One region of the Methylocystis sp. Uni0008 genome, then DNA from elsewhere that is predicted to be linked to it. Evidence: predicted binding sites of a transcription regulator. Region 1 holds the regulator's gene; each other region holds the start of a gene.
The links. The regulator LexA, encoded in region 1, represses DNA repair genes until DNA is damaged. The targets are predictions, from matches to a motif close to TGTTCNNNNTGTGTTCNG.
Positions count from the first base shown of each region.

Region 2: the regulator LexA is predicted to act here: its motif matches at 3,532-3,549, upstream of AC0X69_RS10955 (PA0069 family radical SAM protein).
Region 3: the regulator LexA is predicted to act here: its motif matches at 2,160-2,177, upstream of AC0X69_RS16375 (YifB family Mg chelatase-like AAA ATPase).

Region 1 covers NZ_CM166370.1:36,978-44,720, reverse strand. The annotation lists gene AC0X69_RS00230 (YcjX family GTP-binding protein) at 1-685, opposite strand, end outside; gene AC0X69_RS00225 (citrate synthase) at 795-2,081, opposite strand; gene gltX (glutamate--tRNA ligase) at 2,378-3,802, opposite strand; gene lexA (transcriptional repressor LexA) at 4,037-4,747, shown strand; gene AC0X69_RS00210 (ComEC/Rec2 family competence protein) at 4,899-7,163, opposite strand; gene AC0X69_RS00205 (DUF983 domain-containing protein) at 7,486-7,743, shown strand, end outside.
Region 2 covers NZ_CM166370.1:2,190,904-2,198,646, forward strand. The annotation lists gene AC0X69_RS10945 (site-specific DNA-methyltransferase) at 63-1,235, opposite strand; gene rnhB (ribonuclease HII) at 1,478-2,161, opposite strand; gene AC0X69_RS10955 (PA0069 family radical SAM protein) at 2,341-3,468, opposite strand; gene AC0X69_RS10960 (homospermidine synthase) at 3,636-5,069, opposite strand; gene AC0X69_RS10965 (CHAD domain-containing protein) at 5,220-6,197, shown strand; gene AC0X69_RS10970 (acyl-[ACP]--phospholipid O-acyltransferase) at 6,354-7,743, opposite strand, start outside.
Region 3 covers NZ_CM166370.1:3,277,008-3,284,750, forward strand. The annotation lists gene AC0X69_RS16360 (YadA family autotransporter adhesin) at 1-1,145, shown strand, start outside; gene AC0X69_RS16365 (hypothetical protein) at 1,173-1,721, shown strand; gene AC0X69_RS16370 (GCG_CRPN prefix-to-repeats domain-containing protein) at 1,785-2,042, opposite strand; gene AC0X69_RS16375 (YifB family Mg chelatase-like AAA ATPase) at 2,246-3,784, shown strand; gene AC0X69_RS16380 (ATP-binding protein) at 3,794-5,506, shown strand; gene AC0X69_RS16385 (CopD family protein) at 5,526-7,157, opposite strand; gene AC0X69_RS16390 (copper resistance CopC family protein) at 7,160-7,522, opposite strand.

The sequences.
Region 1 (7,743 bases):
GCGCGAAACGCTCGGACCGCGCAAGACGCAGATATTGCGTGAAGGTCTGCGCCAGCGTCTGCGCGGTTTCCTCGTCGTAGCGCGCCTTGAAATCCGTCTTCGCGGTCAGGCCGCGCCACTCGCTGGCGATCATCGCGCGCGCGGAGACGCTTGCCGCCTCGAGCGTCTCGCGGGACCATTGCGCGTAGGATTTGCCGAGCAGCGGCAGATCCAGCAGCCACTCGCCGGGATAGTCGACGATGTCGATGTCGAGCCGAGTCGGACCTTGGCCGAAGCCTTTGCGGATGGACCAGCCTTTCGATCGATATTCGAGCGTCACCCGCAGTTCGGAGATGCGCCGCGTCGACTGTGGCCAGTGCCGGTCCAGACCCGTGAGCGCCGCGAGATGCTCCTCGTAAGCGAAACGCGGGACGCTGTAGTCGGGCTGCGGATCGAGATGCGCCGAAGCGATGCGCCCCTCCGTCAACGCGCGGAACACCGGAAGCTGGGTCTTGCCCTCTGCGCCCTTTTCCGCGCGCGCCGAGAGCGCCCGCGTCAGATGATGCACGAGCGCCGTGATGAAGACCGTCTTGCCGGCGCGCGACAGGCCGGTGACGCCCAGCCGCAGCCGCCCGCCCGCGAGATAATCAGAGACGCTCTCGGCGGCGATACGCGTTTCGAACAGAAGATCGGATAGTTGCGACAATGGCGCTCCAGGTCCGCCGACCTATAGCATCACGTCGCGTCTCTTCAAGAGTCGTCAAGACGCGCGACGCGCTGCGCTTTGCGAGGAAGTCGGCGATCGCGGCGCGGCGTCACCGCTTCGACATCGGCACGTAATCGCGCTGCTTCTCGCCCGTATAGAGCTGGCGCGGACGGCCGATGCGCGAACCCTGATCCTCGATCATCTCTTTCCACTGCGCGATCCAGCCGACCGTGCGCGCGACCGCGAACAGCACGGTGAACATCGCCGTCGGGAAATTCATCGCCTTGAGCGTGATGCCGGAATAGAAGTCGATGTTGGGATAGAGCTTCTTCTCGATGAAATATTCGTCGTGCAGCGCGATGCGCTCGAGCTCCAGCGCGACGTCGAGCAGATCATCCTTGACGCCGAGTTCGTTCAAGACTTCGCGCGTCGTGCGCTGCATGATCTTGGCGCGTGGATCATAGTTCTTATAGACGCGATGGCCGAAGCCCATCAGCCGGAACGGATCGTTCTTGTCCTTGGCGCGCGCGATGAACTGCGGGATGCGTTCCGGCGTGCCGATTTCGCCGAGCATCTTCAAGACCGCCTCATTGGCGCCGCCATGCGCCGGCCCCCACAGCGAGGCGATGCCGGCCGCGATGCAGGCGAAGGGATTCGCGCCTGACGATCCGGAGAGGCGAACGGTCGAGGTCGACGCGTTCTGCTCGTGATCGGCGTGCAGGATGAAGATGCGGTCGAGCGCACGGGACAGCACGGGGTTGACCTTGTATTCCTCGCAGGGGACCGCGAAGCACATGCGCAGAAAGTTCGACGTGTAGTCGAGATCGTTCTTCGGATAAACGAAGGGCTGGCCGATCGAATATTTGTAGGCCATCGCCGCGAGCGTCGGGATCTTCGCGATCATGCGCGTCGAGGCCACCATGCGCTGGGTGGGATCGGCGATGTTCGTCGAGTCGTGATAGAAGGCCGAAAGCGCGCCCACGGACGCGACCATCACCGCCATCGGATGCGCGTCGCGGCGGAAGCCCTGAAAGAAGCGCGCCATCTGTTCATGCACCATCGTGTGGCGCGTGATCCGGTAATCGAAATTCGCCTTCTCGGCGGCGGACGGCAATTCGCCGTATAGCAGCAGATAGCAGGTTTCGAGGAAGTCGCCGTGTTCGGCGAGCTGTTCGATCGGATAGCCGCGATAGAGCAGAACGCCCGCGTCGCCGTCGATGAATGTGATCTTCGATTCGCAAGACGCGGTGGACGTGAATCCCGGATCGAAGGTGAACATGTCGGTTTCGGCGTAGAGATTGCGGATATCCGCAACGGACGGCCCCAGAGTTCCGTCCTTGATCGGCAAATCGATCGATTTATCGCCGATGGTGAAGATACCGTTCTTCTCCGGCATGCCCGCTCCTCTTTACAAGCGCCCCCCGCCCGCGACGAGCCGGATCGCGGAGCGACGCGCGCGAACGCTATGCACGAATTGCGTCGCCTTCGCGATACGTCGCCGTCCTTCGCACGCCGATGCGCTGCAATCGGTTTCTTATGCGGCGCAAAAAGCTATATCAACGGCCAAGCCTGTCAAGCGCGCGCCAGCGTTTTGCGCGCGGAGCGCGCGAAGCGATGAGAGTCGGCGGCGCGAAAATCGGCGCGGCGCCGAAAATCGCGTCAGGAACTTCGACGCGCGCGCGAGGCGCAGGGCTATCCTGCGGCGGCCTGATCGGAAATGCGCGCAAGACTTTCCTCACGTCCGAGAATTTCCAGCACGTCGAAAATTCCGGGCGAAGTCGCGCGGCCCGTGAGCGCGGCGCGCAACGGCTGCGCGAGATCGCCGAGTTTGACGCCAAGCGCCGTGGCGAGATCGCGCACGACGGCCTCTGTCGTCGCGGCCGTCCAGTTCGGCAGAATCGCGAGCTTCTCGACGAGCGTCGCAAGCCGCGCGCGCGCCTCCGACGAAAGCAGCTGCGCGGCCTTGGCGTCGAGCGGCAGCGGACGATGCGCAAAGAGAAAACCGGCGCCGTCGACAAGTTCGTTCAAGGTTTTCGCGCGCGCCTTCAGCCCCGGCAACGCCGCGCGCAACTGCGCGCGCTTGCGGTCGTCGAGCGCATCTGCGATCGCCTGGCCGCCCTCGAGATAAGGAAGTGTCGCGATAAGCAAATCGAACAATTCGTCGTCGCTCGAGTCGCGCAGATAGTGACCGTTCATATTTTCGAGCTTGGCGAAATCGAACCGCGCCGGCGAACGATGCACCTGCGCGAGATCGAAGGAGTCGATCATCTCCTGCGGCGTGAAGAACTCCTTGTCGCCCTGCGACCATCCCAGTCGAACGAGGTAATTGCGCAGCGCCGCGGGCAGATAGCCCATCGCGCGATAGGCGTCGACGCCGAGCGCGCCGTGGCGCTTCGAAAGCTTGGCGCCGTCCGGTCCGTGGATCAGCGGAATATGGGCGAAAGCCGGCGCGGCCCAGCCCAGCGCCTCATAGATATGTGTCTGTCGCGCGGCGTTGGTCAGATGATCGTCGCCGCGGATGATCTGCGTGACGCCCATGTCGTGGTCATCCACGACGACGGCGAGCATATAGGTGGGCGCCCCGTCCGAGCGCAGCAAAATAAAGTCGTCGAGATCCTTGTTCTGGAAGACGACGCGTCCCTGCACGGCGTCCTCGACGATCGTCTCGCCGTCCTGAGGCGCCTTGATACGCACGACATAGGGAACGCCGGCGGGCGCCTCCGAGGGGTCGCGATCCCGCCAGCGGCCGTCGTAGCGCCAGGGACGCTTTTCGGCCCTCGCCTTCTCGCGCATCTCCTCCAGCTCCTGCGCCGTGGCGTAGCAGCGATAGGCCTTGCCCTGCGCCAGCAGCTCTTCGGCGACCTCGGCATGGCGCGCCGCGCGCGTGGACTGGTAGACGATGTCCCCATCCCATTCGAGCCCAAGCCATTTGAGCCCGTCGATGATCGCGTCGATAGCCTCTTTCGTGGAGCGCTCGCGGTCCGTGTCTTCGATTCGCAGCATCATCCGGCCGCCGCGCCTTTTGGCGTAGAGCCAATTGAAGAGCGCCGTGCGCGCCCCGCCGATATGCAGAAAGCCGGTGGGCGACGGAGCGAAGCGGGTGACGACCTGTGACATGAGCGCCGGGAATTCCTCGTTTTGTGAGCTGGATCTGGCTGGATGGCCCGTCTAACACGCGCGACGCGACGCGAACATAGTTCGCCGCCTTGATCGCTTAACCAAAGCGTGAACATATCGCTTGCGGAACGCAGTGCGAACGTATATCGTTCTGTTCATGATTTGTTTAGGTTATCGAGCCAAAAGCTGCGGCTCAGCCAAGATCAACGATTCGGCTTGCGGGGCGGTGCGGCGATGCTGACCAAGAAACAAAACGATCTTTTGCGTTTCATCCATGAACGTTTGAAGGAATCGGGCGTGCCGCCCTCCTTCGACGAGATGAAGGACGCGCTCGACCTGCGGTCGAAGTCCGGCATTCATCGGCTCATTCTTGCGCTCGAGGAACGCGGCTTCATCCGCCGCCTGCCCAATCGCGCGCGCGCGCTCGAAGTTCTGCGCCTGCCGGAATCCGCGACGCCGCGGGCCGCCGGCGCGCGCGGGGGCAAGTTCTCGCCGTCGGTCATCGAAGGAAATCTCGGCCGCATCCGGCCGCTAAGCGAGCGTTTCGACGACGCAATCGATCAGCAGGTCGCGATTCCGGTGATGGGACGCATCGCCGCCGGCACGCCGATCTCCGCCATCCAGAATCGCAGCCACACGATCAGCCTGCCGCCCGATCTGCTCACGAGCGGCGAGCACTTCGCGCTCGAAGTGCGCGGCGATTCGATGATCGAGGCGGGGATCCTCGACGGCGATACTGTCGTCATCCGCAAGCAGGACAACGCCGACACCGGCGATATCGTCGTGGCGCTGATCGACGATGAGGAAGCCACGCTGAAGCGCCTGCGTAAGCGCGGCGCGTCTATCGCCCTGGAGGCGGCGAACCCCGCTTACGAAACCCGGATCTTCGGCCCCGATCGCGTGCGCATTCAGGGCAAGCTCATCAGCCTATTGCGGAAATATTAGCGGTACGCATCCGCGCGATGAATGTCATCCTCGACGCGCGCAGAGCGCGATCGGGAATCCAGGACAGCTTCATCATTCATGACATCGCTCTGGATTCCCGGTCAGGCCTTCGGCCTGCCGGGAATGACACCAAGAATGGCGGCGTTGCTCTTCATTCGAGCGGCTCCATCGCGCGCGCGTCTTCCTCATTGCGCTCTTCGTCGCTGAGCGGCGCCGCAAATCCCGGCTTGCGGCGCTCGCGCGGCGCAGGCGACCATGGCCGATCCTCGTCGACGGCGCGCGCGCTCGTCCATTCGACCGCGTCACCGACGAACCGCAACGCCACCGCGCCGGTTTCGCTCAACCTGCGGCGATCGATCACGATCGGCGCCGCGCAGCCAAGCGGCGCGTAAAGCGGCGTGATGACGACGGCGGCGCGCGCGCAATCCTCGAGGAACGCGCTGCGCCCGGCGACAAGCGCCACAAAGCGGCCGTCGATCGCCTTCGCCACGCAGCCGCTGTCGTCGCAAGCGACGCCGCTCTTCGCGTCTGAAGCTGACCGCGCGTCGCCGTCCGCCCTCAGCCATTGTTCGGCGGCGAAAATGCTGGCTCTCTGACCCATAACGGCGAGCTGGCCGGACGGCAGGCGCAGCGCCGCCGATTCGCCCGTCGCCGGCACGGCAAGATCAAAGGGCGCGCCGTTCCTTGCCCCCATCAATCCGATAAGGGCGAGAGGGATCGCCAGGGCGCGCCACGCCCAGGTCCGCCACAACACGAGCGAGAGCACCGCGAGAGAAAGGAAGAGGATCGCCCAGGGCGCGAAGGCTTTGACCGGCAGGCTCGCGCCGGGCGCGCTGGCGATGAGCCCCGCGAGATAGGTCACGAGATCGATGCCCATCTTGAGATAGCGCCAGATGAAACCGTCGAGGCCGAACGGGTGAAGCGCGGCGCCGACCAGCGCGCAGGGAACGGCAAAGAATTCGATGATCGCGAGCGTCAGCGGATTGCCGATCAGCACATAGGGGCTGAGCTCATGAAAATCATTCGCCATGAATGACGCCGTCGCCGAGGTCGCGCAGAGCGTCGCGAAGATCGCGGCGCCCGGTCCGTGCAATAGACGTTCGAGGGCGCTTTCGCGCAGCGCGCCCCACCATCCTTGCGGCGCGCGGTCGTCGATGCGGCGCTTCGCGAGATATTCGCCCCGCCATTCGTAGACTGCGATCAACGCCGCTACGGCGGCGAAGGAGAGCTGAAAGCTTGCGCCGAGCAGCGCCTCCGGCTCGAAGGCGATGATGACGAGCGCGGCAAGCGCGAGATTGCGCATCGATAGCGACGGGCGGTCGAACAGAACCGCCGCCAGCATGATCAGAGTCATGACGAGCGCGCGCTCGGTGCCGACGCGCGAGCCCGTGCCGATGTCGTAGAGAATGGCGCCGACCATGGCGAGCGCCGCGGCCCACTTCTTGATCGGATAATTGAGCGCCAGGGTTTGCGAGGTTGCCAGGAGATGGCGAAAGCCGACGAAGAATATGCCCGCGACGAGCGTCATCTGAACGCCGGAAATGGTGATGATGTGAAAGATGCCGGCGCGGCGGATGAGGCTCCTGGCGTCTTCCGATAAGAGGTCGCGCTTGCCGGTCACCATCGCGGCGGCGATCGCGCCGGCGTCGCCTTCGATGATTCGATAGACCCGCATCGCCAGCGCGTTGCGCGCCTGATCGACGCGCGCGTAAAAGCGCAGCGAAAAAGGCGCCGGCTCGGGCGGCGGCATCGTCTCGATACGCCCCAGCGCGTTGCCGACGCCGCCGATGCGGGCAAAGAAGGCGTCGCGCGCGAAATCATAGCCGCCGGGAAGCGCCGCCCGCGCCGGCGGCATCAGCCGCGCCTTGAAGGCGAGAAAATCGCCGGCGGAGAAGTTCGGATCGCCGCGGGTGGTCAGCCGCACGCGGGCGGGAACGACGTCGTCCGGGAAGCCTTCGGCGCTCGCGACGCGCAAAATGAAGCGCGCCCCCGCGCGCCGCAGATCCACCTCCTCGACGAAGCCCGTCAGCTCGCCGACGCCAACGCGCGGCACGATCGGCGCGGCGACCCGCGCCGTCCGCCAGGCGCCTGACGCGAAACCGCCGGCGAAGAACGCGAGCGCCAGAAACAGCGCATGCGCGCGCGCATGTCGGCGCGTGAGCGCGGCCAATGTCGCCAAAGCGGCGAGCGCGCAGAGGCAAATCGCCAACGAGGGCTCGCGCTCGGCGGAAAAATAGAGCACGACGCCGCCGCCAGACGCCACGACCAACCAGAGAAATGGACGCCGCAGCGCCCGTTCCTGCTCGAGCGCCGCGCTTAGCGCCTCCGCAAGTCCTGCAACGCGGCTTGGAAAGAAGCGCGATGGCAGATCGCGGCCGCCCTCATCCCTCTCAGCCGTGCGCGAAATGTCGTTCAAGAAATGCTCGACCCCGCTCAAATGCAGGGAGAGCTTAACGCCGATCACGGCCGCTGTCTTGCGCCGCGGTTGTCCTGCTTGGGCTGCTTGCCTAGGCTATCTTGCGCCGACCTGCGGTCCCTGACCTCGCCGTTCGACGTTGCCGCCGGCGCGACAAACAACTATTCCTGTCCTCACGGCGAGATTCACGCCGCAATGCGACTGCACGCAGTAGCGGCCATCGCCGTCATCTGGTTTGGCGTCAATGAAGAGCGATCCATCGCCGCGTATGTCCTTGTTTCGCGGCGTTACGCGAAGATGCCCAAACTGCGGCGTGGGCAAATTGTTCTCGAGCTACCTTAAGCCGCGCGATTCTTGTGCGCATTGCGGGGAAAGCTTTGCGGGCCTCGAGGCGGACGACGGCCCGGCGTGGCTCACCGTCGGCGTCGTGACGATCATCGTCGTGTCGCTTCTCTTCACTTTGGAGAGCAGCGGACGTTTCTCCTACGCGATCGAAATGTCGATCGTGCTGCCGATTACGATTGCGCTCGCCCTGCTGCTGCTCCCGCTTACCAAGGGATTTTTCATCTCCGCGCTATGG
Region 2 (7,743 bases), 1.9 Mb from region 1:
ATCCAGAGTCGCGCCCAAAGCTCTGGATTGCTTCGTCGCTCCGCTCCTCGCAATGACGGATATTATTCCGCCGCGACCCGCAGACGCTCGCGCGCTTGCGCGCGCAGGTCGTCGATCGGCGCGAGCGCGCCCTTTTCTTCATAATGCCAGAAGGTCCAGCCGTTGCAGGCCGGGAGGCCCTGCGCCAGCGCGCCGGTCTTGTGGATCGAGCCGACAAATCCTGAGAGCGACAGCGCGCCGTCGGCGCGCACCAGCGCCACATGCCGTCTCTTGGCGTCGGTGAGCGCGGCGCCAGGCTGAATCAGTCCCGCTTCGACAAGACTCGCGAAGGCGATGCGCGGCTCGGCGCGTTTTGAGGGCGCGGTCGCGATCGCCTCATCCGGCAAGGGTTGGACCGCGGCGATCCGCGCATGAGCCGCCGCGCGATAATCGCCGTCGCGCTCGATGCCGAGCCAATCGCGCCCCAAGCGCTTGGCGACGGCGCCGGTCGTTCCCGAGCCGAAGAATGGATCGAGCACAAGATCGCCGGGTTTTGACGCGGCGAGAATGACGCGCGCGAGCAGCGCCTCCGGCTTTTGCGTCGGATGGGTCTTACGGCCTGCGCCATCCTTGAGGCGCTCGGTCCCTGCGCAGATCGGCAGCAGCCAGTCGGAGCGCACCTGGCAATCCTCGTTCGCGGCTTTCAGCGCCTCATAATTGAAAGTGTAGTTCTTCGCGCTCTGGTCGCGCGCCGCCCAGATCATCGTCTCATGGGCGTTGGTGAAGCGGCGGCCGCGAAAGTTCGGCATCGGATTGTTCTTGCGCCAGACGATGTCGTTCAGGATCCAGAAGCCGAGGTCCTGCATGATCGCGCCGACGCGGAAGATATTGTGATAGGAGCCGATGACGAAAATCGTCGCCGAAGGCTTCATCAGCCGACGCGCCTCTGCCAGCCAGTCGCGCGTGAAGGCGTCATAGGCGGCGAAATTCGCGAATTTGTCCCAGTCGTTATCGACAGCGTCGACGAGACTCTGGTCCGGACGATGCAGAGGATTGGCGAGCTGCAGATTGTAGGGCGGATCGGCGAAGACGAGATCGACGCTCTCGTCCGCCAATCGCTCCATCGATGCGACGCAGTCGCCGCTGAGGATTTCGTTGCGCGCCGTCGCGCGGAGCGGCCCATGTCTGGAGCGCCCGATACGCGTGACCTGATTTCGGGCTTTGAGGCGAGCCGCCCCGACGCGCGCGCTACGCATGAACTCAACACCACCAACGCTACTCAACAGGCGCGATAGTGACGTAGGGAGGTAAAAGCCGCGTTTAGAGCGAGAAAAGCAGCGCGTCTCTTTTTCGAACGGAAGTCTTAAGGAAATAAAAAGGTTAGCGAATAGTTGACGGCGTTGCTCCCGCGCGTTCGCGCCATATTGGTCGAGCAGCTTGCAGCCATTCTCGACGCTCGTTTCGAGCGCCGAAATCAACCGGACCGCCTTAATCCAAATTATGCGTCCTGGTCAGGCGTCTTCGCCGGCGACAGTGACGCGTCCAGCGCGCCAATCTGGAGCATTTCGGCTGGCCTCGAGCATGGCGCAAAGCTGACCCGGTGCGCCGGGCTCGCGCCATGCAGCGCCAGCGCTTCGAGGTGGCGCGGCGCGGCGTAGCCGACGTTGGTCTCGAAGCCATATTGCGGATAATGGGCGGCCAGACGCCGCATCATGGCGTCGCGCGCGACCTTGGCGACGATCGACGCTGCGGCGATGGAGAGCGCGGTGGCGTCGCCCTTGACGATCAAACGGCAGGGGCAACTGACCGGCGGCCTGTCGTTGCCGTCGACGAGAAGATAGGCGGGCGCGTGGGTAAGACCCGCCACGGCGCGCGCCATGGCCGCGAGCGACGCCTGCCGGATATTGATGCGGTCGATTTCGGCGGCTGTGACGAAAGCGACGCTGACCGCGAGCGCGCTGGCCATGATCCGCTCGAACGCCTCCTCGCGCTGCGCCTGGTTGAGCGCCTTCGAATCGTCGAGCCCGCGCGGCCGCCGGTCGGGGTCGAGAATCACCGCCGCGGCCGCGACCGGTCCGGCGAGCGGCCCGCGTCCCACTTCATCGACGCCGGCGATCGGCCAGACGCCCTGCCGGCGCAGCTGTCCCTCCAGCCGGAAAGTGGGCCCGCTGACCGTCACCAAACGCTCCCCCCGCCCGATCGCGCGCGATCCTGGCGCGTCATGGGGCGCAGGAGCCGCTCGCGAATAAAGCTCGGAGAGCCCGCCGCTGGCAAGCCGAAGGACGTCGCCTGCGGCGGCGTTCCAAAGAAAAATCAGCCGGGTCGGACGGTCGGGCGGGAGACGAGCGCCCAAAAATTTGGTCAGAACAGGCTGAGCTGTTGCGGCGCGCGGCGCGGCGGCTCGAAAAGATCCGTCCGCAGCTTCGCTTTCTGCGCGAAGCCGCGCCGGGCTGCGGCGAGTTCGAAGCGCCGGCCGATCATCCAGGCGTAGGGGCCTTCGCCTTTCATGCGGGTTCCGAAAGCGGAGTCATAAAGCTTGCCGTCGCGGGTCGAACGAACGAGCGCCAGGGCGCGGCGCGCCCTGTCAGGAAAATGCGCGAGGAGCCATTCGGTGAAGAGGTCGCGCAATTCGAGCGGCAGGCGCAGCAGCACATAGCCGGCCTCGCGCGCGCCCGCCGCATGCGCCCGCGTCAAAATCCGCTCGATCTCGTCATCATTGATGGCGGGAATGATCGGCGCCGTCATCACCGCGGTCGGCACTCCGGCGGCGCTAAGCCTTTCTAGCGCCTCGAGCCGCAGCTCAGGTGTGGCGGCGCGCGGCTCCATGAGGCGCGCAAGCTTGCGGTCGAGCGTCGTCACGGAGATCGCGACCTTCGCCAGGCCCTTGGCCGCCATGGGCGCGAGTAGATCGAGATCGCGCAATACGAGCGCCGACTTCGTCACGATGCCGACCGGATGATTGGCGCGCGCCAGCACTTCAAGGATCGAGCGCATCACGCGATGGCTCTTCTCCGCAGGCTGATAGGGGTCGGTGTTGGTGCCGATGGCGATCGTCTTCGGCGCATAGCCCGGGGCCGACAATTCGCGTTCGAGAAGCTGCGCGGCGCCCTCCTTGACGAAGATCTCGGTCTCGAAATCGAGGCCGGGCGAAAAGCCCATATAGGCGTGCGTCGGGCGCGCGAAACAATAGACGCAGCCATGCTCGCAGCCGCGATAGGGATTGATCGAACGATCGAAGGAAATGTCGGGCGAATCGTTCCTGGTGATGATCGTGCGCGGCTTCTCGACGTGGAAATTGGTCTTGAGCGCTTCGAGGCTCTCCAGCGACCCCCAGCCGTCGTCGGTTTCTTCGCGCGTCTCCTTCTCGAAGCGGCCGCTGCGCTTCGACAGAGTCCCGCGCCCGCGCCGGCGCTCCGCCTCGACGAAGGAAGCCGGGTCGCCCGGCGGCGCGCCCGTCGTCTCCCTTACCGATTGAACCGCACGCCCCATGTTCGCCAACCTTTGCCGCCGCCGTCGCGAGCGTCGCCGTCGCGCCATGGCGGAAACCTGGCTAAGAACATATAGAGAACATGCGCGCCATGCAAGTGCGGCTGCTGAACGGAAAAGGCGCGCCGGCTTTCGGCGGCGCGCCTCCCCTCAATCCATCTGTTGCGCGCTCAGCGCACCAGAAAATTCTTGAACTGCCAGGGGTCGTCCTGGTCGATGTCTTCCGGGAACAGCCCCGGACGACCGTCCAGCGGCGTCCACTCACTGTAATAGCCCTTCACCGGGCCGAGATAAGGCAGCTGCACGTCGAGGCAGCGCTTGTAGTCGACCTCGTCGGCCTCGACGATGCCGGCCTCCGGGTTTTCGAGCGCCCAGACCATGCCGGCGAGCGCGGCGGACGACACCTGAAGCCCCGTCGCGTTCTGATACGGCGCGAGGTCGCGAGTCTCCTCGATCGAAAGTTGCGATCCGAACCAATAGGCGTTCTTCGCGTGGCCGTAGAGCAGCACGCCGAGTTCGTCGATGCCGTCGACGATTTCATGCTCGTCGAGAATTTTCCAGCTCTCCTGCATCTTGCCGGCGGCGCCGAACAGTTCATGCAGCGACAGCACCGCGTCGTCGGCGGGATGATAGGCGTAGTGACAGGTTGGACGATAGATCGCCTGTCCCGAGCCGTCGCGCACCGTCAGGAAATCGGCGATCGATATCGACTCATTATGCGTGACGAGAAAGCCATATTGCGCGCCGGGCGTCGGGCACCATGAGCGCACGCGGGTGTTGGCGCCGGGCGAGAGCAGATAGATCGCCGCGCCGCAGCCCGTCGGATGCGTGCGGCCAATGTCGGGCAGGCCCTTCTCATGCGTCCCCCAGCCGAGTTCGGCGGGCTGCATGCCCTCGGAGACGAAGCCTTCGACCGACCAGGTGTTGACGAAGACGTTGCGCGGCTTCGGATCGCGCGCGCGCTGCGTGTCGCGTTCGGCGATATGGATGCCCTTGACGCCGAGCTTCTGCGCGAGCGCGCCCCATTCGGCGCGGGTGCTGGGCTCCTTGTCGAGCGCGCCCGTGTCTCGCGCGATATCGACGAGCGCCTGCTTGACGAACCAGGACACCATGCCGGGATTGGCGCCGACGCAGGAGACGGCGGTCGAGCCGCCCGGATTCTTGCGCCGCTCATCGAGCACCGTCTCGCGCAGAGCGTAATTGGTGCGCGCCTCATTGCCCATGCTCTTGTCGAAATAGAAGCCCGGCCAGGGCTCGATGACGGTGTCGACGTAAAGCGCCTTCAGCTCCCGCGCGAGCTTCATGATCGCGAGCGACGAAACGTCGACGGAGAGATTGACGACGAACGCCTGGCCATCGCCCTTGGTCAGCAGCGGCGTCAAAACCTCACGGTAGTTTTCGGGGGTGAGGCTTGTCTTTAAAAACGCGATGCCGCGCTCGTCGAGCAGACGGCGATGCGTATCGACCGGGTCGATGACGGTGAAGCGCGACTTGTCGAAATCGAAGTGGCGCTCGATCAGCGGCAAAATGCCTCGGCCGATGGAGCCGAAGCCGATCAGCACGATCGGACCAGTGATTTTGCCGTAGTTTGGCCAAGTCGACATAAGGCGCAGCTCCCGAGAAAGATGTTGCGCCGCGATAAAGCAAGCGCGGACGTATTAATCAAGAGCTTGAGGGACCGGAGGCGGCGCGCATAATGTTGCGCCGCGCGCGCCGAATCCTATGTGTGCGATAAACCTGCCGTAGAGCGTCTTATGGAGCGTTCGACCGAACCAGCGAATGCAAGCGCGCCCCATGGCGCGGGGGAGACCGATTCCGCCGACGCGCCGGCGGCGATCAAGGCGAAAGCGATCGAGCTTTCGCAGGATGATGCGCTCGAGGACGCCGCCGCGGCCATTTTCTCCGCCTCGCTCGAGCATTTTCTCGCCAATATCCCGCTTCTTCAAACATCGAGCGCGCCGGAAAGCGTGCATCAGATGCGGGTCGCCCTGCGCCGACTGCGGGCGGCGATCGGACTGTTGCAGCCCTCCCTCGCCGGGCCGGCGCTCGAGGACGCGCGCGAGCGCGCCAAAACCATCGCTTCCGTTCTCGGCGACGCGCGCGACTGGGACGTCTTTAGCGCGACGATCAAAGCCGGCCCGGGCGAGGCGCTCGGCGACGACCCGAGCTTTCATGCGCTGACCGATGCGATCAAATCGTTTCGGGAAAAGACCTACGGCGCCGCGCATGACAAGCTGTCGTCGAAAGAAACGTCGCAGTTCGTCGAAGACCTGCGCCTGACGATCGCGCGGCGAGATTGGGAGATCGCGCCGCAGATGCGCGAACCGGGCTCGGCCTGCGCTTTCGCCGCGCGCGCGCTCACCCGCCTGCGCAAGCGGCTCTTGAAGAAGAGCAAGAACTTCGCGCAGCTCTCGGCCGAAGACCGGCACCGGGTCCGCATCGCGCTGAAAAAGGCGCGCTATGGCGCGGAATTTTTCGAAAGCCTCTTTGACGATCGCAAGGCCGCGCGCGCCTATCTGCATGCGCTCGGCGACATGCAGGACCAGTTGGGCGTCTTCAACGATATGGAGGTGGCGAACGTGCTGCTCGACCGCGTCGACGCCGAACATCCTGACGCCGCCCGCGCCTCCGGATTTATCCGCGGCTGGTTCGCGCATGCGGCGCAGCAAGGCGTCGCGCATGCAAGAAAGAGCGAAAAACGGCTGAAGAAACTGGCGCCGTTTTGGACGTAGAGCGCGTCCGCAGACGCAGACATCTCAGGCATTCGTCTTCGGCCCTCGTCCTTCGAGACGCCCTCTTTGAGGGCTCCTCAGGATAGGGGCCTCGGGTGACGCGAATTGCCAAGCGCTTCGCACGATGAGAGGCCTTAGCTTACACGACAAAGCCGTTCACGCCGATATCGTGGCGCTGCCGTCGATGCGCCCGTGCAGGCCGTTCGGCAGCCGCGGAGTGGACAGAATATAGCGGCCGCGCTCGCGCACGAGTTTGGTCACGGCCGCAAAGTCGATCTTGCCGGAACCGAGCAGCGGCACCTGTTCGACAACCAGGATTTCCGTGGGGATCATCAGATCGGCGGCGCCTTTCGATTTCGCATAAGCTTGGAAATCCGCGCGCGTCGCGTCCTTGTGCTGGGTGATGAGAATGATTCTCTCGCCTTTGCGCGGGTCGATCTCCGTTGCGGCCGCCGAGAGCGCGCCGGGCCAAAGTTCCGCCGCGAGCTGTTCGATCGCCGCGAGCGAGACCATCTCGCCGCCGATCTTGGCGAACCGCTTGGCGCGGCCCTTGATCGTCACATAACCCTGCGCATCGATCGTGACGATGTCGCCGGTGTCGTGCCAGCCGTTCTCCGGCGGCTGCACCACGCCGGGCTTGTCCACTTTCAGATAGCCCATCATGACATTGGGTCCGCGCACAAGGAGGCGTCCGCCGCCCTCGACGCCAGGCATAGGTTCGAGTCTGTGTTCGACGCCCGGCATCAGTCGTCCGACGGCGCCGAACTTGTTGAAGATCGGCGTGTTGAGCGCAAGCACCGGCGCGGCTTCCGTAACGCCATAGCCTTCGAGGATGCGCACGCCGAATTTTTCCATCCACAAATCGCGCGTCGATTGCTTCACGGGCTCGGCGCCGGCGATGACGTAGCGGATCGAGCGGAAATCATAAGCGTGCGCCGCGCGGGCGTAGCCGGCGAGAAAAGTATCGGTGCCAAAAAGGATCGTCGCGTTCGAGCCGTAAACGAGCTCCGGCACGATGCGGTAGTGCAAGGGCGAGGGATAGAGGTAGACCGGAACGCCGGAGATGAGCGGCAGCATGAAGCCGACCGTCAACCCGAAGGAATGAAACATCGGCAGCACGTTGAAGACCTTGTCCGTGCGTCCGAAGTCGATGCGCGCGGCGGCCTGCGCCGCATTGGCCAGCATGTTCTTATGCGATAGCGCCACGCCCTTTGGCGCGCCCTCCGAACCGGAAGTAAAAAGAATCGCCGCCATGTCGTCGGCCTTGCGCGTCACGACGGGCCGGCGAAAGCGCCGAAAGGCGTCGAGCTTGTCGACGAAGGAAACGTGCGCGCGCAGATCCTCGAGATAGACGATCGCAACTTTTTCTTCGAGCGCCGCGACGAGTTTTTCGAGCTTGGCTTTCTCGATGAAGCCGCGCGACGTCAGAATGGTCCGCGCCTGCGCCGCCTCGCAACCGGCGAGTATGTTGGCGGCGCCCGCGGTGAAATTGATCATGGCCGGCGTGCGCCCGGCTGAAACGACCGCAAGGAAGGAAACGCCCGCG
Region 3 (7,743 bases), 780 kb from region 1:
GCCTGAACAATAACGCTCTTGCAAACGGCTCGGTGGCTTCCGGCTCCGGCAACACCGCCAACAGCACGGGCTCGGTTGCCCAAGGCAATAACAACTCCTCGACAGGAGTGGGCTCCGCTGCGATCGGCTCCAATGTGACGAGCAATGGCCTCGGCGCGGTCGGCATCGGTAACGCTTTCAATGTTACCGGCCAGGGCGCGGTAGCGATCGGCAATCCGCTCAGCACGACCGGTCTTGGCGCGGTCTCGATCGGCAATCTCAGCCAATCCACGGGCCAGGGCGCGGTTTCACTAGGCAACCAGGCCCGGGCAACCCAGAATGGCTCGATCGGCATCGGCGACGATGCGAAGGCGACTGCCGTGAACGCCATCGCGCAGGGCACCGGCTCAAGAGCTCTGGGCGCGAACGCTGTCGCCATCGGCAATAACGCTCAGGCCGGCGCCGTTGGCCCCAACGCGATTGCCGTCGGCACCAACGCGAAGGCCACCGACTCGATCGCAATCGGACTTAATTCGAACGCGTCGAACAACGGCACGGCCGTCGGCGACTTCACGACCGCGACCGGCGTTAACTCGGCTGCCTATGGTCAAGGAGCTTCGGCGACGGGCTTTAACTCGACGGCGGTCGGCACGGGCGCCACGGCTGGCTTCGCCAATTCGACGGCGCTCGGCGCTGGTGCGGTGACTAACGCCGTCAACCAGATCCAGCTCGGCACGGCGGCCAGCACCTACCAGGCGCAGGGCATCACCTCTGCGGCGAGCCTCGCCTCGCAGGTCGGTCCGACGTTGTTCACGACGACGGATGCGCAGGGTCATCTGGCAACCTCCAACTTCGGTCCGCAGGATATCGCGGGTCTGCAGGCTGGCGTCCTGGGTCTCTCGCAGAGCGTGTTTGACCTCGGCAGATCGGTGAAGCGCGGCTATGAGGGCACGGCGGTCGCCGTCGCGCTCGGGGGCGCCAGCTACCTGCCCGACAACAAGTGGTTCGCGGTCACCGGCAACTTCGGCACCTTCCGCGGCCAATACGGTCTTGCCGCTCAGGCGCAACTGCGCCTGACCGACTGGGCGGTGGTCAACGCCGGCATCGGCGCGGGTCTCAAATACGGCGGCGTCGCCGGTCGTGCGGGCGTGACCTTTGCCTGGTGATCCATGATCGTGAAGATCAGACAGATAATGCTCGCGGCCCTTGTGGCCGCGAGTTTTTTTCCGACGATGGCTTCGGCGCAGACGCCTAAGCCAGGACAGTCGAAGTCAGCGGCGCCCAAGCCCGCGGACATCGACAAGAACGGCGTGCTGATCCTGATCCGCTCGACTCTGCTCGCGCTCGATCAGGCGAACAAGACCGGCAACTATACGGTGCTGCGTGATCTCGGGGCGCCGGGCTTTCAGTCAAATACTGCTGCTCGGCTTGCAGAGGTCTTTGCGTCGCAACGCAGAGACAATCTCGATCTGTCGGGGGTCGCCGTGCTGGAGCCGCAGCTCAGCCTGCTGCCGCAAATCGAAAATGGAATGATGCATATGGCGGGATTCTTCCCTTCCGTCCCGACGCAGATCCGCTTCGAACTGCTCTATGCGCCTGTCCAGGGCCAGTGGAAGCTGTTCGGCCTCTCGGTTTCGCTGGGCTCTTCCTCGCCCACGGCGCCTCCCGAAGCGCCCGCGCAAAGCGCCCAGGAAAAGCCAAAAGGCCCGACGGGAATCCGTGGTTCCGCGCCAAAGCCTTGACGGCGCTTGGGAGGGGAGCCGCCAAGGCGCCGGGACGGTTCGCCGCCCCGGCTTTTCTTTGGCCTAGTTGGGCCAGCAGCGGCGCCCGTAGGGGCCGAGATGGAAGCCGGGCGGGCAGGGGCGTCCGAAGCGGTAGCCGCCCCATTGTCCTCCCCAGCGACAGCCGCCGTAGGGACCGCGATGTCCGTAGGGGCCGCAGCCGCCGTAAACCTGCACGATCGGCGCGTCCGCCGGCTCGCTGGGCGCGACCGGCATGGCCGCATGCGCCGGCGCAGCCAAAGCGGCCGCAAATATCAGCGCGACACCCGTTCTCAATTTCATCTCCACTCTCCTTCAAACCGGACGCGGCGCGTTGCCCGCCGCGCCCGCAGAATATCTGCGCGCAAACCAGAACGTGGCAATTGCAATCTCGCATTTAGGTTAGCCCGCGGCATCCTTTGTTCACATATTGTTCTTGCGCGCCGGCCCTGCGCCAGCTAAGCTCGCAAGCGCAATTGCCTAAAAAAATTTCTGGGGAGCGCGCTATGGCGGTGAGGGTGTCGACCGTCGCATTCGAAGGCGTCGAGGCGCGCCCCGTCGACGTTCAGGTGCAGATTTCGAGCGGCGCGGTCGTGTTCAACGTCGTTGGTCTCGCCGACAAGGCCGTCGCCGAATCGCGCGAGCGGGTGCGCGCCGCCTTGATCGGCTCCGGTCTGGCGCTGCCGGCGAAACGAATCACCGTCAATCTCGCCCCCGCCGACATGCCGAAGGAGGGGAGCCACTATGACGTGCCGATCGCGCTCGGCGTGATGGCGGCGATCGGCGCGATCCCCTCCGATGCGCTCGAAGGCTTCGTCGTGCTGGGCGAGCTCGCGCTCGACGGAACGCTGACGCCGACGGCAGGGGTTCTGCCTGCGGCGGTGGCGGCCAATGCGCGGGGGATGGGGCTGATCTGTCCGAGCGAGTGCGGCCCCGAAGCGGCCTGGGCGTCGAGCGATATGGAGGTGATCGCGCCGCGCTCGCTGATACAGCTCGTCAACCACGTCAAGGGCGCGCAGGTCCTCGCCCGGCCGCAGCCGGCGGTGCGCAGACTCGCCGCAGACCAACCCGACCTCTCGGACATCAAGGGACAGGAGAGCGCCAAGCGCGCGCTCGAAATCGCCGCCGCCGGCGGCCACAATCTTCTCATGAGCGGCCCTCCGGGCGCGGGGAAATCGATGCTCGCCGCGCGGCTGCCGTCGATTCTGCCGCCGCTGACGCCGCGGGAGCTGCTCGAAGTCTCGATGGTCCATTCGGTGGCGGGGCAGATCGCCGGAGGCGAGCTCACGGACCGGCGGCCGTTTCGCGCCCCTCACCATTCCGCCTCGATGCCGGCGCTGGTCGGCGGCGGCGCCCATGCAAAGCCGGGCGAGATTTCGCTCGCGCATCACGGGGTGCTTTTTCTCGAAGAATTGCCGGAATTTCAGCCGCAGGTTCTCGACAGCCTGCGCCAGCCGCTCGAGACCGGCGAGGTGGCGGTGTCGCGCGCCAATCACCGCGCCGTCTATCCGGCGCGCTTCCAACTCGTCGCCGCGATGAATCCCTGCCGTTGCGGCCATGCGATGGATCCGGGCTACGCCTGCAAGCGCCAGCGCAACGAGCGCTGCGTCGCGCAATATCAGGCGCGGCTGTCCGGGCCGCTGCTCGACCGGTTCGACGTGCAGATCGAAGTGCCGGCGGTGAGCGCCGCAGATCTCGTGCTGCCGCCCCCGAGCGAGGGTTCGCGCCAGGTCGCGGCTCGGGTCGCGCGCGCCCGCGAGATCCAGCGGGCGCGTTACGACGCGCTGTCCCTGCCGGGCGTCGCCGCCAACGCCGCCGCGCCGGCTGCGGTGATCGAGCGCGCGGCGAGTCTCGACGCCGCCGGCACGGCGCTGATTCGCGACGCGTCCGAGCGCTTCAGCCTCACCGCGCGCGGGTTTCACCGGGTCTTGAAGCTCGCGCGCACCATCGCCGACCTTGATGGCGCCGAGTCGGTCGGCCGCCCGCATCTTGCGGAAGCGCTTTCCTATCGTGCGGGACTTGCGCTGGGGCGCCTCGCGGCCTGATGATGGCGCATGTCCTTAGACCATATTGTGATTTTGGTCGCGGCCCAGCTCGTCATCCTGCTTCTGGCGGCGTCCATTTTTGTTGCGTCGCGTCCGCGGAGCCGCGAACAAACCGAAGCCGAACTCGAATCGCTGCGTGACGAAATCTGGGAGCTGCGGGCCGCCGCAGCCGCGCGCGACAGGGCCGAAGCCGCCAGTCTCGCCAAGTCGCGCTTTCTCGCCGCCGTCAGCCACGAATTCCGCACGCCGCTCAACGGAGTCATGGGATTGGCGCAGCTTCTCGCGATGACCAAGCTCACCGCCGAGCAGGCAAGCTATGTCGAAGCGATCGGCGACTCGAGCCGCTCGCTGTCGCAGCTCATCGACGACATTCTCGATTTCTCGAAGATCGAAGCCGGCAAATTCGAGCTGCGCCATGAGAGCTTTGCGCTGGCGCCTTTCGTTGAAAGCGTCGTCGAGCTGCTGGCGCCGCGCGCCATGGCGAAAGGGCTGGAGCTCGCCAGCGTCATTTCGCCAGACACGCCGCGCGAGATCGTCAGCGATCCGGCGCGGCTTCGGCAGGTGCTCGTCAACCTCATCGGCAACGCCGTGAAATTCACTGAACGGGGCGGCGTCGGCGTGCGCGTCGCGCGCGACGGCGCGCGGCTGCGCTTCGAGGTGCGCGACACCGGGCCGGGCGTGCCAGAGGCGGCGCGCGAAGCGATCTTCGAGGAATTCGAACAGGCTGATCCTTCCGAAAACCATCCCCAGGCGGGCACTGGCCTCGGCCTCGCCATCTCCCGTCGACTCGTCGCCAGGATGGGCGGCGCCCTCGCGCTCGTCGGCTCATCTGACAAGGGCGCCGTTTTCGCGTTCACGCTCCCGGCGCCGCGGTTCAGCGAAGCGGACGTTCCGGCGCCTCTTCGCGGCGTCAAGGCGCTCATCATCGCGCAGAGCGTTTTCGAGGCGCCCTATCTCGCCGAGAGCTTGCGCTTCGCCGGCGCGGAAGCGGAAATCGTCAAGGCTGAAGACGCCGCATCCGCGTTGCACAGCCGCCGTGACGACCCCTATGACGCCGTCATCGTCGACTGTGCGCTGGGCCCGCAAATGACCGCGCAGCTGGCGAGCGCCGCGCGCGCGGCGCAGGCGCGTAGGCTGTTCCTCCTCTTCTCGCCGTTGGAACGGCGCGCCTTCGGCGAAGATGCGTTGTGCGACTTCGACGGCTGGCTGGTGAAGCCGGTGCGGATCGCCTCGCTGATCGCCCGACTGTCGCAAGTGAGCGCGACGGCTCCGGCGCCGGAGGCGAGCGCGCCCGCGCAGGCGCTCGCGGGGGTGAACGCTCTCATCGCCGAAGACAACGACATCAATGCGCTCATTCTCACGCGTCATCTGGCGAAGCTCGGCGCCCGGGTGACGCGTGCGGAAAGCGGCGCGCTTGCGCTCGCGCGGGCCCGTGAAGCGATCGAGGGGGCGGGCGCGCCCTATGACGTCATCGTCATGGATCTCTTCCTGCCGGATTTCGACGGCCGCGAGGCGAGCCTCCGGATACGCGAGGCCGAGGCGCGCGCCGGCGCGCCGCGCACGCCCATTCTGGTGCTGACCGCCAGCGCGCGCGAGGAAGACGAACGCGCCGCCCGCGCCGCAGGCGTCGACGCCTTTCTCACCAAGCCGGTGGAGTTCGCTTCGCTGGCGGCGACAATCGAGGAGCTCAGGCTGGCGCCGCGGCGAAGCGCAGGCTCCTGACAGCCATCGCTCCGAGCGCTTACGCTTCTCGGTAAAGCAACAGCAATACGCCCGCGAGCATGAATGCGACGGGCCAGACGAGCGCCCCTGCTCGGCCTTCCGGGGCGTCCGGTGAGCGGATTTCCAGCCAGCGTGCGCTCGCCGCGACAATTCCCAGCAGCGCGACAGGCGTATGGCTGATCGCGATCAGAACCTCGTCCGCGCCTTCCGTGTGCCCGTAATGCGTCAGCAGAAAAGCTGACGCGGCGCCGACCGTCAGCGGGAAGACGTAGGCCGGCCTGTTAGACTTGAATAGTTTGCGCCTGACGCGCCATTCGAAAATCGCAAAAAGCGCAATGAGCGCGACGATGAGTTTGTGCTGAGCGATCTGGGGATTGCGCAGGCTCTCAAAGAAGCCCAGCGGCCCGAGCGGCCAGGCGGTTTCGTCGGCGCGCACCAACAAAACGCCGCCCAGAAGCAAGAACAGCAGAGGCCAATGACGCACGACCGGCGCAAGACGTCGATGACGCTCAAGCAAGGCGAAAGCCCCCATGACGACGACGAGAACCCCCGCCAGATGGTGATTCATTTCAGCCCAGGCGATGTCTGCGGCGGTGAGCCCGACAGCCGTGGCTGATGCGCTGTTCGCTTCCGATGCTTGGGCTTCCGATGCTTGCGCAGCCGACAATTCGGCATAGGCGGGACTGTAAAAACTTGGCCAGCGCGGTGCGAAGCGGGCGGTGATTTCCGACAGGCTGGTGCGTTCCGCGCCGCCGTCAATCGGGAGGGAAGAGGATGCGAGAGCCGCGGCGCAGAAGAGCGCGATGACGCCCAGTCCAATCTCCACCTCGGCGAAACGCGACAATCGACGGATCGATGTCGAGGGGACACGCCACAACTTTCGCACAGTCGCCGCGTTTGCGGCGCCAAAACAAAGCAACCCAAGCAGCAATAGGACTTTGGTGCTGATCAGCACGCCGTAATTCGTTTCATACAGCGTATCGAGAGAGGTCGTGTACCGCGTCATCATGAAAACGCCGCCCGCAATGAGTGCGGCGACGGCGCATATTGCGATTATCGAGAACTTCGAAGCGATCGATCGACGCGACCCGGCGTCTCGCGTTGTTGCCAGCGTAACCACGAAATACGGAATTCCGCCGATCCAGATTCCCGCTGCAATGATATGCGCAATTTCGGTCTTCACGAGCAGCTTATCAGCCTCGGGGCGGCTCGCGACATGTGTCACCCCGACATGCGCACAGACCATAAGCAGGGCCAGAACCAAAGCGATCGGCCGCCAATTCACGAACGCGTCAACGTCCAGGCGGGCGATCAGCGCCAGAAGGCCAGCAAAGCCAGCGCAGATGAAATGAGCGGCCACTGCGTTTGAGCTGGCGGCGACTGTGGCGTCGACGTGCAGGGTTCCAACGAGCATCGCGATCAAGACGCCCCCGGCAACGAGCTCTCCCAAGGCTGACGCCACACAGCTCCAATAAAGGATACGGAGGCAACGTCGCGCGAGCAGTCGCTCCTCCCCGCTCGGCGTCGCGTCAAGAGAGCCTATGACGAGCGCCAGGAACGCCACGCCTCCGACGATAAGCGATTGCGTCACCAGAAGGTATGCGCGCAGCACGACGTCCAGGAAATTATACAATTCGATGAGCGACTGCATGATCACCGTCCTACGCGGAAATTGATCTTGCCTTGCGTTAGGTGACCGTCGACGCTCATGATCTGCCAGTGAAGCGTGTAGGAGCCGCCCTGCAGATTTTGCGCTTTTGCTTTCAATGCGTCTGAGGCGGGGATCGTTTCGAGCGGTTCAATAACTCTTTGATCATCAGTCATCACAAGCATGAGACGCGAAAGCTTTGGGTCGATGCGGCTGTTGAATCGGAGCTCCATTTCGACGCGCCCGCTTGGAATGATCGCCGCGTCCTGGGGCGTAGATGCGACAAGAGACGCGTGCGCGAAGCAGCGCACAGGCGCAAGAAGCGCGATGACGCAAGCCATACAAGTAAAGAGACTTTTCAATCGCACGGCAGTCGCTCCTGCCTTCACCCCGGACGTCGGGGTTAAGCACCGGAGTAACTAAATCACGCGTTCTTACCGACAAGCGTCGCGGCGCCGCATGTCGGTCTAGAGCTTTTCGCGCTGTCGGAAGCTTTATTGAGCGTTTGCAAAGTCATATCGGATTCGGGGGTGCAGCTATCCTTTGCAAGAGGATGTCGCTTTGCGCCTTCAACGCCGCGCGCCCCGCG